One region of the Streptomyces sp. NPDC093568 genome, then DNA from elsewhere that is predicted to be linked to it. Evidence: riboswitches for the same ligand, from Rfam matches in the RefSeq annotation. Region 1 holds a riboswitch; the other holds the start of a gene.

Region 1 (7,714 bases):
CACCCGGTGCGCCAGCTCGGCGGCCAGCTCCACGTCGTGCGTGGCCAGCACGATCGCGTGCCCCTCGGCCGCCAGATCGCGCAGCAGGGAGACGAGGCGGGCCTTCGCGGCGTAGTCGAGTCCGCGGGTCGGTTCGTCGAGAAGGAGGAGCGGCGGGCGGGCGGTCAGGACGACGGCCAGGGCGAGCGTCAGCCGCTGGCCCTCGGAGAGGTCACGGGGGTGGGTGTCGTCCGCGATGTCCGGCAGCAGCTCGGAGACGAGGGCACGGCAGGTGCCGGGGGCGGCGCCCGCGTCGGTGTCGGCGGCCGCGCACTCGGCTTCGACCGTGTCGGCGTAGAGGAGGTCGCGGGGTTCCTGCGGGACCAGGCCGACCCGGCGTACGAGGTCGCGGGGCGGGGTGCGGTGCGGGACGGCTCCGCCGACGTGCACCTGGCCGGCGGACGGTTCGACGAGGCCGACGAGGGTGTTGAGGAGGGTGGACTTGCCGGCGCCGTTGCGGCCCATGAGGGCGACGGTCTCGCCGGGGGTGACGGTGAGGTCGATGTGGTGCAGGGCGCGGATGTGGTCGCGGGTGACGGTGAGGCCCTGCACTTCGGCGGCATGGGGGGACTGCGGGACGAAGGTGGGCTTGCGGCGGAACCAGCGGAGGGGGGTGGGGGGTGCGGATTCGTGGCGGGTGCGGGTTGTCCGTGGCTGGTCGCGCAGTTCCCCGCGCCCCTGAAGGGCGATGCCGTCCCGGTTCTCAAGTTGTTGCCGCAGGTCCGCCGCTCGGCGGCGGGCGTCGCGGACCGTCAGTGGCAGCGGGGACCACTCCGCCAGGCGGCCGAGGGCCACGACCGGCGGGTACACCGGCGACACGGCCATGATCTCCGCCGGTGTGCCGATGACCGGGGCCGTGCCGGGGGAGGGCATCAGGACGATCCGGTCGGCGTACTGGACCACGCGCTCCAGGCGGTGCTCGGCCATCAGGACCGTCGTGCCGAGGTCGTGGACCAGGCGCTGCAGCACGGCGAGGACCTCCTCCGCGGCGGCCGGGTCCAGGGCCGAGGTCGGCTCGTCCAGGACCAGCACGCCGGGGTGCGGGGTGAGCACCGAGCCGATCGCGACCCGCTGCCGCTGGCCGCCGGAGAGGGTGGAGATGGAGCGGTCGCGCAGGTCGGCGAGGCCGAGCAGGTCGAGGGTCTCCTCGACACGGCGGCGCATCACCTCCGGGGCGAGGCCCAGCGACTCCATGCCGTAGGCGAGTTCGTCCTCGACCGTGTCCGTGACGAAGTGGGAGAGCGGATCCTGGCCCACCGTGCCGACCACGTCCGCGAGTTCGCGCGGCTTGTGGGTGCGGGTGTCGCGGCCCGCCACCGTGACCCGGCCGCGCAGGGTGCCGCCGGTGAAGTGCGGGACCAGCCCGCTCACCGCGCCGAGCACGGTGGACTTGCCGACCCCCGACGGTCCGACGAGCAGGACCAGCTCGCCCTCCGGGACCTCGAAGTCCACGCCTTGGACGGTGGGTTCTACGGCACCGTCGTACGTCACGGAGACGTTCTCGAAGCGGATCACGACGTCTCCTTGCGGGCGGCGGGACTGCGGTGTGCGGGGCTGACGAAGGCCGGGAGCAGGCCGATGAGCACGGCCGCCGCGGGCCACAGCGGGAGGGTGGGGGCGACGAGGGGGACCAGGCCGGGGTGCAGCGCCGCCGGGTCGCGGTCGGCGGCCAGGGCCAGCAGGGCGGCGACCGCCGCGCCGGAACCGGCGACCAGCCAGGCCCGGGCGTCCCAGCGGTCCGGGCGGTACCGGGTCCGCGGCGAACGGCGTCCGCCCAGCCGCAGGCCCGCGAGCGCGGCGGCGAGTCCGGCGAGGAGGACCGGCAGGCCGTACGTCCCGCCCTCGGCGGTCAGCAGGCCGTACGTTCCGGCGCAGACGCCCAGCAGACCGCCGAGGGTGAGGGCGGCGGTCGTACGGCGTACTCGGGGCGGGACGTCGGCGGTACGGCCGTAACCGCGCGCGTCCATCGCGGCGGCGAGGGCGACCGAGCGCTCCAACGCGCCCTCCAGGACCGGGAGTCCGACCTGCAGGAGGCCGCGCACACCGGTGTCGGGGCGGCCGCGCAGCCGGCGGGCGGCGCGCAGGCGCTGGACGTCGGCGATGAGGTGGGGGGCGTAGGTGAGCGCGACGACCACGGCCACGCCCATCTCGTAGAGCGCGCCGGGGAGGGACTTGAGGAGGCGGGCCGGGTTGGCGAGGGAGTTCGCCGCGCCCACACAGATGAGGAGCGCGGCCAGCCGCAGGCCGTCGTAGAGGGCGAAGAGCAGTGTCTCGGCGGTGACCCGGCCGCCCAGGCGGATGCCCTGGGCCCACTCCGGGAGCGGCACTTCGGGGAGCGTGACGATCACATGGGTGCCGGGGATGGGGGAGCCGAGGGCCACGGCGAAGACGAGGCGGATGACGATGACGACCAGGGCGAGCTTGACGAAGGCGGCGTAGGAGCGGGCCCAGGGGGCGTCCGGGCGGCAGGTCGCCACGACGTAGGCGGACGTCGCTGTGAGCAGGGCGAGGAGGAGAGGGTTGGTGGTGCGGGTGGCGGCGGTACCGAGCGCGAGGGACCAGAGCCACCAGGCGCCGGGGTGGAGGGCCGAGTGGCGCCGGCGGTGGGTGGGGTCGGGCTGGGCGGCGGGCCTGCCGGCCATCAAGGCCGCCGCCGTCTTGCCTGTCATCGAGGCCGCCGCCGTCGTGCCTGCCACATCGCCGCAGCTGCCAGTACGGCCACCACGGCGGCGCCGGCGGCCGGCCCCAGTCCCGCGCCGCCGTTCGAGTCGTCGTCCTTACCGGCCGTGCGGTCGGTGGGCTTCGGCTTCCCGCTGTCGCCCGACACCGGCTCCCCGCAGCCCCTCTGCGGATACCCGGCGATGGCGCACAGCAGGGCGTTGGTGTCGTACCGCAGCGGCTTGGCCACGGCCGCCAGGGCCTCCGCGGTGGAGGCGTCGGGAGCCACGCGCGCGCACGCGGTACGCCGGTTTGGCGGCGCCTCACCCGACGGGGCGTCGGCCGCCGTACCGAAGTCGAGGACCAGCGCCACCCGCTTCTTGCCGTCCTGCGCGGGCGTACGCGCGCAGATCACCGCGAACTCGGCCGCGCCCCTCGGCTGTGCCGCGTCCTTGGAGTCCTCGCTCACCACGAAGCGGAAGCCCTGGACGTCGCCGTCGGACGGGCGGGTGATCGACGGCCCCTGGGTGGCGTAGACCCAGGAGCCGCCGTCGCGGTCCCAGAAGGACCAGTAGCGGTAGCCGGTCGCCTGGGCGGCCGGGGCCGCGCCGGTCAGCACGACCAGCGCGGCCAGGAGCGGGGCGAGGACGCGGCGGATCACGCCTGCGGGCCCTTCTTGCGGCCGCTCAGCAGGAAGCCGATGCCGATACCGACGACGAGGAAGATGCCGACGTACCACCACACACCGAAGGGGCTGTCGCCCTTGTCGTCCTTGGTGTCCTTCTCCTGCTTGGCCGTCGCCTCCGCGGAGGTCTGCGGTGCCGGGCCGGTCGCGTTGAGCTGCTTGACCAGGTCGGCGCCGCCGAAGTCGCGGGGGTCGGCGCCGGTGGCGTGGGCGGCGAAGATCAGCTGGGCGTAGGCGGCCGGCCCGCTCTGGGCGGCCCACCGCGCGGAGTTCCGCTCCAGCCAGCGCAGGGGCTCGCGGGCGGCGTCGGCACCGGAGCGCGCGGCGAGGGCGACGACCGCGTCCGCGGTGTTGCCGTAGTCGGGCTGGTCCTCGGCGCCGGGGAGCGCGGACTTCAGGTGGCCGTCCTTGGAGAGGGCCTTGGTGAGGTAGGCGGCGCCGTTGGCGGCGGCCTGCTGCGGGGAGGAGCCGTCGGCGCAGGTCGCCTCCGCCGGCTTGCCGGGGCTCACCACGAGGCCCTTGCCGAGCGCGCCGACGACGCCTGCGGCCGTCGCGTCGGCGTTGGCGGCGAGGGCGCCCTTCTTGTCCGGCTGGAAGGCGAAGGCTCCGGCACCTTCGCCCTTGCAAGGCAGGGCCAGCCCGATGAGCGCGTCGTACGGGGACTTCCCGCCCTTGACGGCCTCCGCGGGCTTCTCGCCCGCGGCGGCCAGCGCGCCGACCACGACCGACGTCGAGTTCGCGTCGGTGGCCCCGCCCGCCATGTAGCCCCAGCCGCCGTCCTTGTTCTGGACCGACTTCAGCCAGGACACCGCCTTGTCGGCGGCGGTGTCGTGCCCGCCGAGCGCGGCAAGTGCCTGGACGGCGGCGGCCGTGTTGTTGGTGTCGACCAGGGTCTTGGCACCGCAGTCCGCGCTCGTGTCGGCGCGGTAGGGCGCGAAGGCCCCGTTGGCGCACTGCTGCCCGAGCAGCCAGTCCACCGCCCCCTTCGCCGGCTTCACGCCCACGGTGTCCTGCGCGAGCAGCGCGAGGGACTGGCGCCAGACGCCGTCGTACGTGGGGTCGGAGTCGCCGTACAGCTCGGCGGGGAACGCCTTCGACGGCGACGCGGAGGGGGTCGGGTCGGCGGCTACGGCGGGCGCGGCCGCGCCGATCACGACAGTGGCGGCCAGGGCCGCTGCGCTGCGGCGGACGTACATGATCGGCGGGTGCCCTTCCCTAGGGGAAACCGGGCAGCACAGGGAAAACCCCCGGCGGCTCGGCTCCGTATACCTCGACGGTGCCGCGCTCCGGCAGGCTGCCGGGGCACGTGAGCCGGTCACTGTCCCGTACGCGGCGATCCGGCTCACCGGCCCTTCGACGACCGGATTACGGTTGCGGGTCAGCGCCGGATTTGCACCGGCTTTCCCCCGTACGGGTGTGATGACGACGCGGTCACTCTACCGGCCCGTAGGAAAGCGGCTGAGGGGAGGCTGTGGACGGGGGTAGCTTCGGCCGTATGGGGATCACGGGGAGGACCGGACGGCTGCTCGGTTCGGGGCGCGCGTCCGATGTGTACGAGATCGACGAGGCGTGGGTGCTGCGCCGCGACCGGGAGGGCTACGCCGACGGCCTCGCCGAGGGCGCCCTGATGGAACGCCTGCGCGCCCACGGCTACCCGGTGCCCCGGGTACGGCTCGCCGACTCCTCGCGCTCCGACCTGGTCATGCAGCGGCTGTACGGGCCGACGATGCTGGAGGCCCTGGTCGCGGGAGACATCGGCCCGCGCGAGTCCGGGGAGCTGCTGGCCCGCCTCCTGCGGCAGTTGCACGCCGTCCCCGGCCGGGTGGTCCACCTGGACCTCCACCCGGAGAACGTGCTGCTCACGCCCGACGGCCCCTACGTCATCGACTGGGCCAACGCGGAGGTGGGCGACCCGGGCCTGGACTGGGGCATGTCCGCGGTGATCCTCGCGCAGGTGGCCTTGGCGGACGAGCGGTACGCCGCCCCCGCCCGCGCGATGATCACCGCCCTCCTCACCGACCCCTCCGCCCTCACCCGGGACGGCCTGACCGAGGCCCTGCGCCGCCGGGCCGCCAATCCCACGATGACCGTGCGGGAGGTCGAAGTGCTGGGTGGGGCGGAGGAGTTGGTTCAGTCGTTCATGGCCTAGGCGCTCGCGGGGTCGGGCCGCCGAAGGCCAGGTGGAGGACTCGGGCGGAGAGCAGCCAGGTGCCGTCGGCCGACCGGCGGAAGGTGTCCTTGTAGTGCCCCACCTGAACCGGAGGCCCCGGCGGGATCAGGGCGCCCTCGTGGCCGTCGACCCGGTACGTCGTGAAGTACGAGGTCGCCGTCGCGGTGTCGGGGGACGTCACCGTCACGAGAACGTTGGACATCAGGCGACGCGAGAGTCGGTCGGCGGGACGGGATCCGAAGTACCCGCGCAGCGCGTCCCGCCCCTCGACCAGCCGCTCACCCGCCGGCCACTCCCATGTGCCGTCATCCGTGAACAGCTCGGCGACGGAGGCCGGTTCGCCGAGGTCGAGGCGGTGGACGAAGTCGACGACGAGGCGCTCGCAGGCTCGCTCGGCGAGCAGCAGGGCCAAGGGATCCATGGCGCCCATCTTGCCGCGTCACACCGCCACGTACGTCACCGGCTCACTCCCCGCCACCGCCTCCGCCCTCCCGAGCTTCACCAGCCGCCGCAGATGGGCCTCGGCCTCCGCGATCGCGATGTTGCGTGAGCCGTAGGGGATTTGGTCCCACGGCCGGTTCCACTCCATGCGTTCGGCGAGCTGCCAGGGGGTGAGAGGCGTGGCGAGGAGGGTGAGGAGGTCGGTGAGGCGGGTTTCGTGGTGGGTCAGCAACTCGGCGACGCGGGCGGCGGCGTCGGTGAACGTGTGCTGGTGGGCCGGGAGGATCTCGGCGGGGGCGAGGCGGCCGACGCGTTCGAGGGAGGCGAGGTAGTCGCCGAGGGGGTCGGTGACGGTCGTGTCGTCGGGGTCCTCGTACAGGCCGATGTGCGGGGTGATCTCGGGGAGCAGGTGGTCGCCGGAGAACAGGCGGCCGTGGCCGGGGAGCCGGGCCGGGTGGTCCTCCTCCAGGTGCAGGCAGACGTGGCCCGGTGTGTGGCCCGGCGTCCAGATCGCGCGCAGGCGGCGGCCGGGGAGGTCGAGGAGTTCGCCGGGGACGATCTCGCGGTCGGGGGCGGCGGGGGAGAGGCCGGGCAGGGTGCGGCGCCGGGGGGTGCGCAGGGGAGCCACATGGGCCTCAGGGGCGCCGGCCGCCGTGAGCTTGGCCGCCATGTAGGTGAACCAGCGCTCGGGCCGGGTGGTGCGGGTGCGCCGGACGATCGCCGCGTCCGCCGCGTGCATCGCGATCCAGGCGCCGGAGGCCTCGCGCACCTTGCCGGACAGGCCGTGGTGGTCGGGGTGGTGATGGGTGATCACCACGCCGTGGATATCGGCGGGCGCGGTCCCGCAGGCCGCCAGGCCCTCGGTGAGGGTGTCCCAGGAGGCCGGGTCGTCCCAGCCGGTGTCGACGAGCACCGGGCCCCGGTCGGTGTCGACGACGTACACGAGGGTGTGGCCGAGGGGGTTGTCGGGGATGGGGACCTGAATGGACCGGACGCCGCCGCCGTGGTCGTAGATCTGCGCCATGGGCTCCCCAATCGCCGCGACACGTTCCGGCCGACCCGGCCACTATAACTAGAACACGTTCCGATGGGAGCCCGGGTCATCTACGTGCGGTCCGTGGACTCCTCCGAGTGGAACTGGTATCAGTTCCTGTATCCGAGTATCTGATGGATCGTCAGAGTCACGCTCCGGGGAGGCAGTCGGTCATGACCGAGCTCGTGGAACACGGACAGCTGTTCATCGGCGGGGAGTTGACCGACCCCCTCGGCAAGGACGTCATCGAGGTGATATCGCCGCACACGGAAGAGGTCATCGGCCGCGTGCCGCACGCCTCGGCGGCCGACGTCGACCGGGCGGTCGCGGTGGCGCGCAAGGCGTTCGACGAGGGGCCCTGGCCGCGGATGAGCCTCGACGAACGGATCGAGGTCGTCACCCGCATCAAGGACGCGATCGCCGTACGGCACGAGGAGATCGCCCGCGTGATCTCCTCCGAGAACGGCTCCCCGTACTCCTGGAGCGTCCTCGCCCAGGCGCTCGGCGCGATGATGGTGTGGGACTCGGCGATCACGGTCGCGCGGAACTTCACCTACGAGGAGACCAGGGACGGTGTCCTCGGGAAGATCCTCGTGCGGCGCGAGCCGGTCGGGGTCGTGGCGGCCGTCGTCCCCTGGAACGTCCCGCAGTTCGTCGCCGCCGCCAAGCTCGCGCCCGCGCTGCTCAC
Region 2 (7,714 bases), on a different contig from region 1:
GTGGCCGGGGTCCAGGCGCGGCGGTGCGGGATGCGGCCGAGGGCGACGACGTCACGGACGGTCAGTTCGGTCTGGGTGTCGGCGTGCTGTTCGACGGTGGCGACGCGCCGGGCGACAGCCCGGCGGCCGACCTCGGCGAGCGGGCGTCCGTCCAGGGTGACGACCCCGGCGGTGGGAGCGAGAATCCCGGCGAGAATCCTCAACAGCGTCGACTTTCCCGAACCGTTGGGGCCGAGCAGTCCGACCGTCTCGCCGGGGCGCAGCACGAGGGTGACGCCGTCGACGACGACCCGGCCGGCGACCCGGCGGACGACACCCCGGGCCTGGAGGATGGTCATGCCTTCCTCCGTCCCCGGTGGAGCACGGCCACGAACGCCGGTACGCCGATGAGGGACGTGACGACGCCCACCGGGACCTCCTGGGGGTCGAGGACGGTGCGGGCGGCGGTGTCCACCCACACCAGGAAGACGGCTCCGGTCAGCGCCGTGACCGGCAGCAGGCGGGCGTGGCCGGAGCCGGTCAGGGCGCGGGTGGCGTGCGGCAGGACCAGGCCGACGAAGCCGATCGCGCCGGCACAGCTGACCAGGGCCGCGGTGAGCAGCGCGGTCGTGCAGAGCAGGACCAGGCGGGTGCGGGCGACCCGGACGCCGAGTCCGGCGGCGGCGTCCTCGCCGAAGGCGAAGGCGTCCAGGGTGCGGGCGTGGCCGAGGCAGACGGCGAGGAAGACGGCCAGGACGGCGGCGCAGAGCAGCACTTGTCCCCAGTCGGCGCCGGCGAGCGAGCCCAGCAGCCAGAACAGCACGCCTCGGGTGGTCTCGGCGTCGGCGGAGGTCAGCACGACGAACGAGGTCAGCGCGGAGAACAGCTGCATGGCCGCCACCCCGGACAGCACGACCCGGTCGGTGCTGCCGCCGAGGACATGGCTGAGCAGCAGCACCAGCGCGAAGGAGGCCAGCGCGCCAAGGAAGGCGCCCGCGGACAGCGACACCACTCCCCCGCCCACCCCGAGCACGACGACGGCGACGGCTCCGGTGGACGCGCCGGAGGACACCCCGAGCACGAACGGGTCGGCCAGCGGGTTGCGCAGCAGCGACTGCATCACCGCCCCGCACACCGCGAGTCCGGCTCCGCACACGGCGGCGAGCAGGGTGCGCGGCATCCGCAGGTTCCACACGATGCCGTCCCGCAGCGGCGCCAACGTGCTCTCGCCGAGGCCGAGATGGGCTGCGACGGCGGCCCACACGTCCGCCGTGGAGATGTCGGCGGGCCCGATCGTCACCGCGACGGCGACCGAGGCGAGCAGCGCGGCCAGTCCGAGGCCGGCCAACAGCGGCGTACGGACGCTCACTTGGCGCGTCCGTCGAGGCCGAAGCCGCGCAGTGCCTCGGCGACCTGCTCGATCCCCTCGACCGTGCGGATGGAGGGGTTCATGGCCTGTCCGCTGAGCAGGACGAAGCGCTTCTTCTTCACCGCGGTCAGGTTGCGGGTGGCGGGGTTGGTCTCCAGGAAGCGGATCTTGGCCGCGGCGGTCTCGGCGGTCTGCTGCTTGCGCGTGAGGTCGCCGAGCACGATGACGTCGGGGTCGCGGTCGGCGACGGTCTCCCAGTTGATCTGGGGCCATTCGTCGTGGGTGTCGGAGAAGACGTTCCGCGCGCCGACGGCACGGGTGATGGCGCCGGGCGCGCCGCAGCAGCCGGCGAGGTAGGGCGACTGGGAGTTGGCGAACCAGTACATGAGGGAGACCCCGGAGGCGTCCAGCCCGTGGGTCGCCTGGCGCACCCGCTCCTTCAGCCGGGCGATCAGCTGCTCGCCGCGCGCGTCGACGCCGAACGCGCGGGCCAGGTCGCGGATCTCGCCGTACACCGCGTCGAGGGTGAGCGGCTCGCCGCGCGATCCGTCGCCGCCGCTGTCGTTGTCCTTGCCGGCCGCGCAGTCGGAGGGCGAGACGTACGTCGGCACGCCCAGCTTCTCGAACTGCTCACGGGTGGCGACGCCGCCCTTGCCGAGCGTGGAGACGAACGAGGCGGTGACGAAGTCCGGTTCGGCGTCCAGGACCTTCTCGAAGGAGGGGTTGTCGTCGGCCAGGCGGGGCACGCTCGCGCCTGCCTTCTCCAGGCCCTTCATCACCGGGTCCGTCCAGGTCGCCGTACCGGCCATGCGGTCGGCGAGGCCGAGGGAGAGCAGGATCTCGGTGGTGCCCTGGTTGAGGGAGACGACGTGCCGCGGGGGCGACTTGAGGGTGACCTGGTGGCCGCAGTTGGCGATCGTGCGTGGGTAGCCGGCGCCGTGGGGCTTCGCGGTGTCCGCCGCGGAACCGCCGCCGCAGGCGGTGAGCAGCAGGGCCGAAGCCAGGAGCAGGACGGCGGAACGGGACATGGGCATGCCTCGGGGGTCGGGGCTCGTACGCGGAGCCTGGCCTACGGACGTCCTCCCCGCCGGGTCGGCGCGGAGGTGCCAGCAGGTCTTCGGACTCGGGTTCGTCCGGTCGGGGCGCCTTCCCGGTCTCCCAGTGGCGTGCCGTGCCCCGCCCGTCCCCCTCACCGCTGCGCGTCAGTTCCGGATTCGCACCGGATTCCCTGGCCTCGGATGTGGCTCGACTGGCCCGACGAGGCTATCAAGTCCGTACGACGGTCAGGTCGTGCGATCGGTCAGGTCGTGCCATCGGTCACGGGGTACGGCACGAAGGTGCTGGTGTGCTGGTCGATCCGCAGGGTCCGGCCGAGCGGCGGCGCGGCCCGCTGGGGGCAGTCGAGGCGTTCGCAGACGCGGCAGCCCATGCCGATGGGGGTGGCGGCGGAGGGGCTGGTGAGGTCGAGGCCGTCGGAGTAGACGAGCCGGTGCGCGTGCCGGATCTCGCAGCCCAGCCCGATGGCGAACGTCTTGCCGGGCTCGCCCCAGCCGCCGCGGGCCCGGGTGACCGCGCGGGCCGTCCACAAGTACCGCTGCCCGTCCGGCATTTCGGCGATCTGGACGTGGATCCGGCCGGGCGCGGCGAACGCCTCGTAGACGTTCCACAGCGGGCACGTGCCGCCGGCCCGGGAGAAGTGGAAGCCGGTCGCGGACTGCCGCTTGGACATGTTGCCGGCGCGGTCGACCCGCACGAAGGAGAAGGGGACGCCGCGCAGCCGGGGGCGCTGGAGGGTGCTCAGCCGGTGGCAGACGGTCTCGTAGCCGAGGCCGTGCCGGTCGGTGAGGCGCTCGATGTCGTAGCGGACCTCCTCGGCCGCCGCGTGGAAGGCGGTGTACGGCAGCACGAGCGCGGCGGCGAAGTAGTTGGCGACGCCGATGCGGGCCAGGGTGCGGGCGGGCGAGTCGGCCGGGAAGTCCTCGGCGGCCTGCCGGTCCAGTTCGGCTCCGTACTCCAGCAGCGCGAGCTGCGTCGCCATGCGGAAGGCGCGCTGGCCGGGGCGCAGCCGGGCCGAGAGGTGGAGGGTGCGGGTCGTCTCGTCGTAGTGGTGCAGATGGTCGCCGGAGCCGGTGGACACGTGGTCGTCGGATCCGGTGGACAGACGGATGCCGTGCGCGTCGGCGAGGCGTGCGGTCAGGGCCCTGAGGACCTCACCGGGCCGGATGCCGATCTCCCCGGCCAGTTCCTCGGCGGCGAGGTCGGTGTCGTGGAGGTAGTTCTGGCGCCGGTAGAAGAAGTCGCGGATCTCCTCGTGGGGCGAACGCGGCACGTCACCGGCCGTGTTGCGGCCGTCGGCCGGTCCGGCGAGCCGTTCGGACAGCAGTTGGTTGCGCCGGCCCAGGTCGAGCAGCACCTGTGCGACCGCCGGCATCCGTGAGGCGAGTTCGGCGAGGTCGGTCGCGGAGACCCGTGCGGCGGCGATCTCGCCGGTCAGCGCCTCGCGCAGGTCGGCCACCAGACGGGCGGTGTCGCGTTCGGAGAAGAAGCCCGCATCGACGCCGAAGGTCTCGGTGAGCCGGAGCAGGACGGGCACGGTGAGCGGGCGGGAGTCGTGCTCCATCTGGTTCAGGTAGCTCGGCGAGATCGCGAGGACGCGGGCCAGTTCGGCCTGGCTCATCCGGCGCTCCTCGCGCAGCCTCCGCAGCCGCGCGCCCGCATAGGTCTTGCTCACCCTGAGCTCCTGTCGGATCCGGTACGGGACCCGGTCAGCGTATGCGAACCGGTGCCGTTCGCACCCTTCGCAAGCTTGGCAATCGACGGCGAGAAGATTCGCAGAACTTGGCATGAGTCCACCATTGATGGCACTTAGTGCCGATGTCAGAGTCTTTCTGCGGCCCGCCGAACCACCCTGGAAAACGGCAGAATTGCTCAGCTCCGCCCTGCGGGTGAGGGCGAGCCGCCGCCCCTACACGACACGCAGTGCCAGCCCGTGCCGCGACCGGCGTCGGCTTGGCATACGCAACAGACCGAGGAGACGGTGACAGTCATGACCGAGGCGAGCACACGGGCGGCGGAACTCGCGTCGCGCTGGGCCACCGACCCGCGCTGGCAGGGCATCGAGCGCACGTACACCGCCGAGGACGTCGTACGGCTCTCCGGCAGCGTCCGCGAGGAGCACACCCTGGCCCGGCGCGGCGCCGAGCGGCTGTGGCGCGGGCTGCACGAGCGGGACTACGTCCACGCGCTCGGCGCCCTGACCGGCGGCCAGGCCGTGCAGCAGGTCAAGGCGGGCCTCCAGGCGATCTACCTGTCCGGCTGGCAGGTCGCCGCCGACGCCAACCAGGCCGGGCACACCTACCCGGACCAGAGCCTGTACCCGGCCAACTCCGTTCCGCAGGTGGTCCGTCGGATCAACAACGCGCTGCTGCGCGCCGACCAGATCGCCACCGCGGAGGGCGGCGAGGACCGCACGGACTGGCTGGCCCCGATCGTCGCCGACGCCGAGGCCGGGTTCGGCGGTCCGCTGAACGCCTTCGAGCTCACCAAGGCGATGATCGCGGCGGGCGCGGCCGGCATCCACTACGAGGACCAGCTGGCCTCGGAGAAGAAGTGCGGCCACCTCGGCGGCAAGGTGCTCGTGCCGACCTCGCAGCACATCCGCACCCTCAACGCGGCCAGGCTCGCCGCCGACATCGCCGGCACACCGACGGTGATCATCGCCCGTACCGACGCGCTCGCGGCGAACCTGCTCACCTCCGACGTCGACGAGCGGGACGCCGAGTTCGTGACCGGCGAGCGCACGGCGGAGGGCTTCTACCGGGTGCGCGCCGGCATGGCGCCGGTGATCGCGCGCGGCCTCGCGTACGCCCCCTACGCCGACCTGATCTGGGTGGAGACCGGTACGCCGGATCTCGCGCAGGCTCGGGAGTTCGCGGAGGCGATCCACGCCGAGTACCCGGACCGGATGCTCGCCTACAACTGCTCGCCGTCCTTCAACTGGAAGGCGGCGCTGGACGACGACCAGATCGCCAAGTTCCAGCGGGAGTTGGGGGCGATGGGGTACCGGTTCCAGTTCATCACGCTGGCCGGGTTCCACTCCCTCAACCACGGGATGTTCGACCTCGCGCGGGGTTACGCCGAGCACGGGATGACGGCGTACGTCGACCTTCAGGAGCGGGAGTTCGCGGCGCAGGCGCAGGGGTTCACCGCCGTCAGGCACCAGCGCGAGGTCGGGACCGGCTACTTCGACCTGGTCTCCACCGCCGTCAACCCCGCCTCCTCGACCACCGCACTCGCGGGGTCCACGGAGGAAGAGCAGTTCCACTGAGGAGGAGAACCCGATGTCCGTTACCGCACTGGCTCACCAGGTCCGCGTCCTCGGCGCCCCCGGGCACCGTCACGACGAGATCCTCACGCCCGCCGCCCTGGAGTTCGTGGGCCGGCTCGCCGACGCGTTCGGGGAGCGCCGCCGGGAACTCCTCAAGGAGCGCCGCAGGCAGGCGCTGCGACTGGCGTCCGGCTCGCCGCTCGACTTCCCCATGGTCACCTCCGCCGTCCGCGCCGATCCGAGCTGGCGTGTCGCACCGCCCGCCCCCGGGCTGACCGACCGCCGCGTGGAGATCACCGGCCCGCCCGACCGTCGTATGGCCGTCAACGCGCTCAACTCCGGCGCCCAGGTGTGGATGGCGGACTTCGAGGACGCCACCGCACCCCTGTGGGACAACGTCGTCGGCGGGCAGCTCACCCTGCTCGACGCCGTCGAGCGCCGTATCGACTTCACCTCACCGGAGGGCAAGGAGTACCGGCTCGGCGAGCGGACCGCCACCGTCGTGGTGCGCCCCCGGGGCTGGCACCTCGACGAGGAGCACCTGGAGTACGACGGGCGTCCCGTGCCCGCCGCCCTCGTCGACTTCGGCCTGTACTTCTTCCACTGCGCGCGGCGTCAGATCGACGCCGGACGCGGGCCCTACTTCTATCTGCCGAAGCTGGAGAACCGGTACGAGGCCCGGCTCTGGAACGACGTCTTCGTCCTCGCCCAGGAGCTGCTGGACATCCCACGCGGCACGATCCGGGCCACCGTCCTCATCGAGACGATCACCGCCGCGTTCGAGATGGAGGAGATCCTGTACGAGCTGCGGGAGCACGGCTCCGGGCTCAACGCGGGCCGCTGGGACTACCTGTTCAGCCTGATCAAGACCTTCGGCCACCGCACCGACTTCCTGCTCCCCGACCGGGCGCGGGTCACGATGACGGCTCCCTTCATGCGGGCGTACACCGAACTGCTCGTGCGCACCTGCCACCGCCGCGGCGCCCACGCGATCGGCGGCATGGCCGCGCAGGTGCCGGGCCGGGACCCGGCCGCCAACGAGGCCGCGCGGGCCAAGGTCCGGCTGGACAAGGAGCGGGAGGCGGAGGACGGCTTCGACGGTTCCTGGGTGGCCCACCCGGGGCTCGTGCCCGTGTGCCGTGAGGTGTTCGACGATGTCCTCGGCGAACGGCCGCATCAGCTCGACCGTACCCGCGACGACGTGGATGTCACGGCCGCCGACCTGCTGTCGGTGCGCCGGATGGGCGGACCGCCCTCCCCGGAGGGCGTGCGCTCCAACGTCGCCGTCGCGCTGCGCTACTTCGCCGCCTGGCTGCGCGGTCAGGGCGCGGTGGCACTGGACGGCCTGATGGAGGACGCGGCCACCGCCGAGATCGCGCGGGTGCAGATCTGGCAGTGGCTGCGGCACCGGGTGGTCGAGCGGGAGACGGTGCTGCGGCTGCTCGACGACCAGGTCGCGGCGCTGGGCGCGGAGTACCCGTGGGCGCCGGTCGACGAGATCCGCGCGCTGTTCGAACGGACGGCGCTGGCGGGCGAGTTGCCGCAGTTCTTCACGCCGGACGCCTACACCCGGCACCTCGTCCGGCGGACGGCGGCCGGAGCATGAACGGAGGCATGAACGGGGGCATCAGCGGAGGCATTGCGCGCGTCGGCGTCGTCGGCGGCGGGCAGATGGGGGCGGGGATCGCGCAGGTGTGTGCGCGGGCCGGACTCGACACCGTGGTCTGCGAGGTGGACGCCCTCGCGGCCCGCGCCGCGCGCGAGCGGGTGGCGGCGTCGCTCGACCGTGCCGTACGGCGCGGCGGGCTGGCGGCGGCCGAGGCGCGGGAGGCCCTGGACCGGCTGGCGTTCACCGGCAGCCTCGACGACCTGGCCGACCGGCAGCTCGTCGTCGAGGCCGTCGTGGAGAACCCGGACGCCAAGACCGAGGTGTTCGCCGCGCTCGACAAGATCGTCGAGGATCCGGCGGCCCTACTGGCCACCAACACCTCCTCCCTGCCGGTCATGCGGCTCGGCATGGCCACGAGCCGCGCGGACCG

What was found. Region 1 has a riboswitch for cobalamin ahead of ACIRD7_RS09960 (prenyltransferase/squalene oxidase repeat-containing protein). Riboswitches for the same ligand answer to the same signal wherever they lie in the genome.
Region 2: linked by a shared signal. The riboswitch ahead of ACIRD7_RS02895 (ABC transporter substrate-binding protein) and the one ahead of ACIRD7_RS09960 (prenyltransferase/squalene oxidase repeat-containing protein) in region 1 are both predicted to bind cobalamin.

The regions. Positions count from the first base shown of each region.
Region 1 is NZ_JBIWJD010000002.1:94,640-102,353, reverse strand. Features, by position in the region: gene ACIRD7_RS09975 (ABC transporter ATP-binding protein) at 1-1,554, opposite strand, end outside; gene ACIRD7_RS09970 (energy-coupling factor transporter transmembrane component T) at 1,551-2,681, opposite strand; gene ACIRD7_RS09965 (SCO2322 family protein) at 2,705-3,358, opposite strand; gene ACIRD7_RS09960 (prenyltransferase/squalene oxidase repeat-containing protein) at 3,355-4,578, opposite strand; cobalamin riboswitch at 4,696-4,827, opposite strand; gene ACIRD7_RS09955 (phosphotransferase) at 4,878-5,531, shown strand; gene ACIRD7_RS09950 (nuclear transport factor 2 family protein) at 5,521-5,973, opposite strand; gene ACIRD7_RS09945 (MBL fold metallo-hydrolase) at 5,992-7,017, opposite strand; gene ACIRD7_RS09940 (aldehyde dehydrogenase) at 7,200-7,714, shown strand, end outside.
Region 2 is NZ_JBIWJD010000001.1:686,348-694,061, reverse strand. Features, by position in the region: gene ACIRD7_RS02905 (ABC transporter ATP-binding protein) at 1-338, opposite strand, end outside; gene ACIRD7_RS02900 (FecCD family ABC transporter permease) at 335-1,348, opposite strand; gene ACIRD7_RS02895 (ABC transporter substrate-binding protein) at 1,345-2,376, opposite strand; cobalamin riboswitch at 2,439-2,617, opposite strand; gene ACIRD7_RS02890 (short-chain fatty acyl-CoA regulator family protein) at 2,649-4,079, opposite strand; gene aceA (isocitrate lyase) at 4,395-5,675, shown strand; gene aceB (malate synthase A) at 5,689-7,281, shown strand; gene ACIRD7_RS02875 (3-hydroxybutyryl-CoA dehydrogenase) at 7,302-7,714, shown strand, end outside.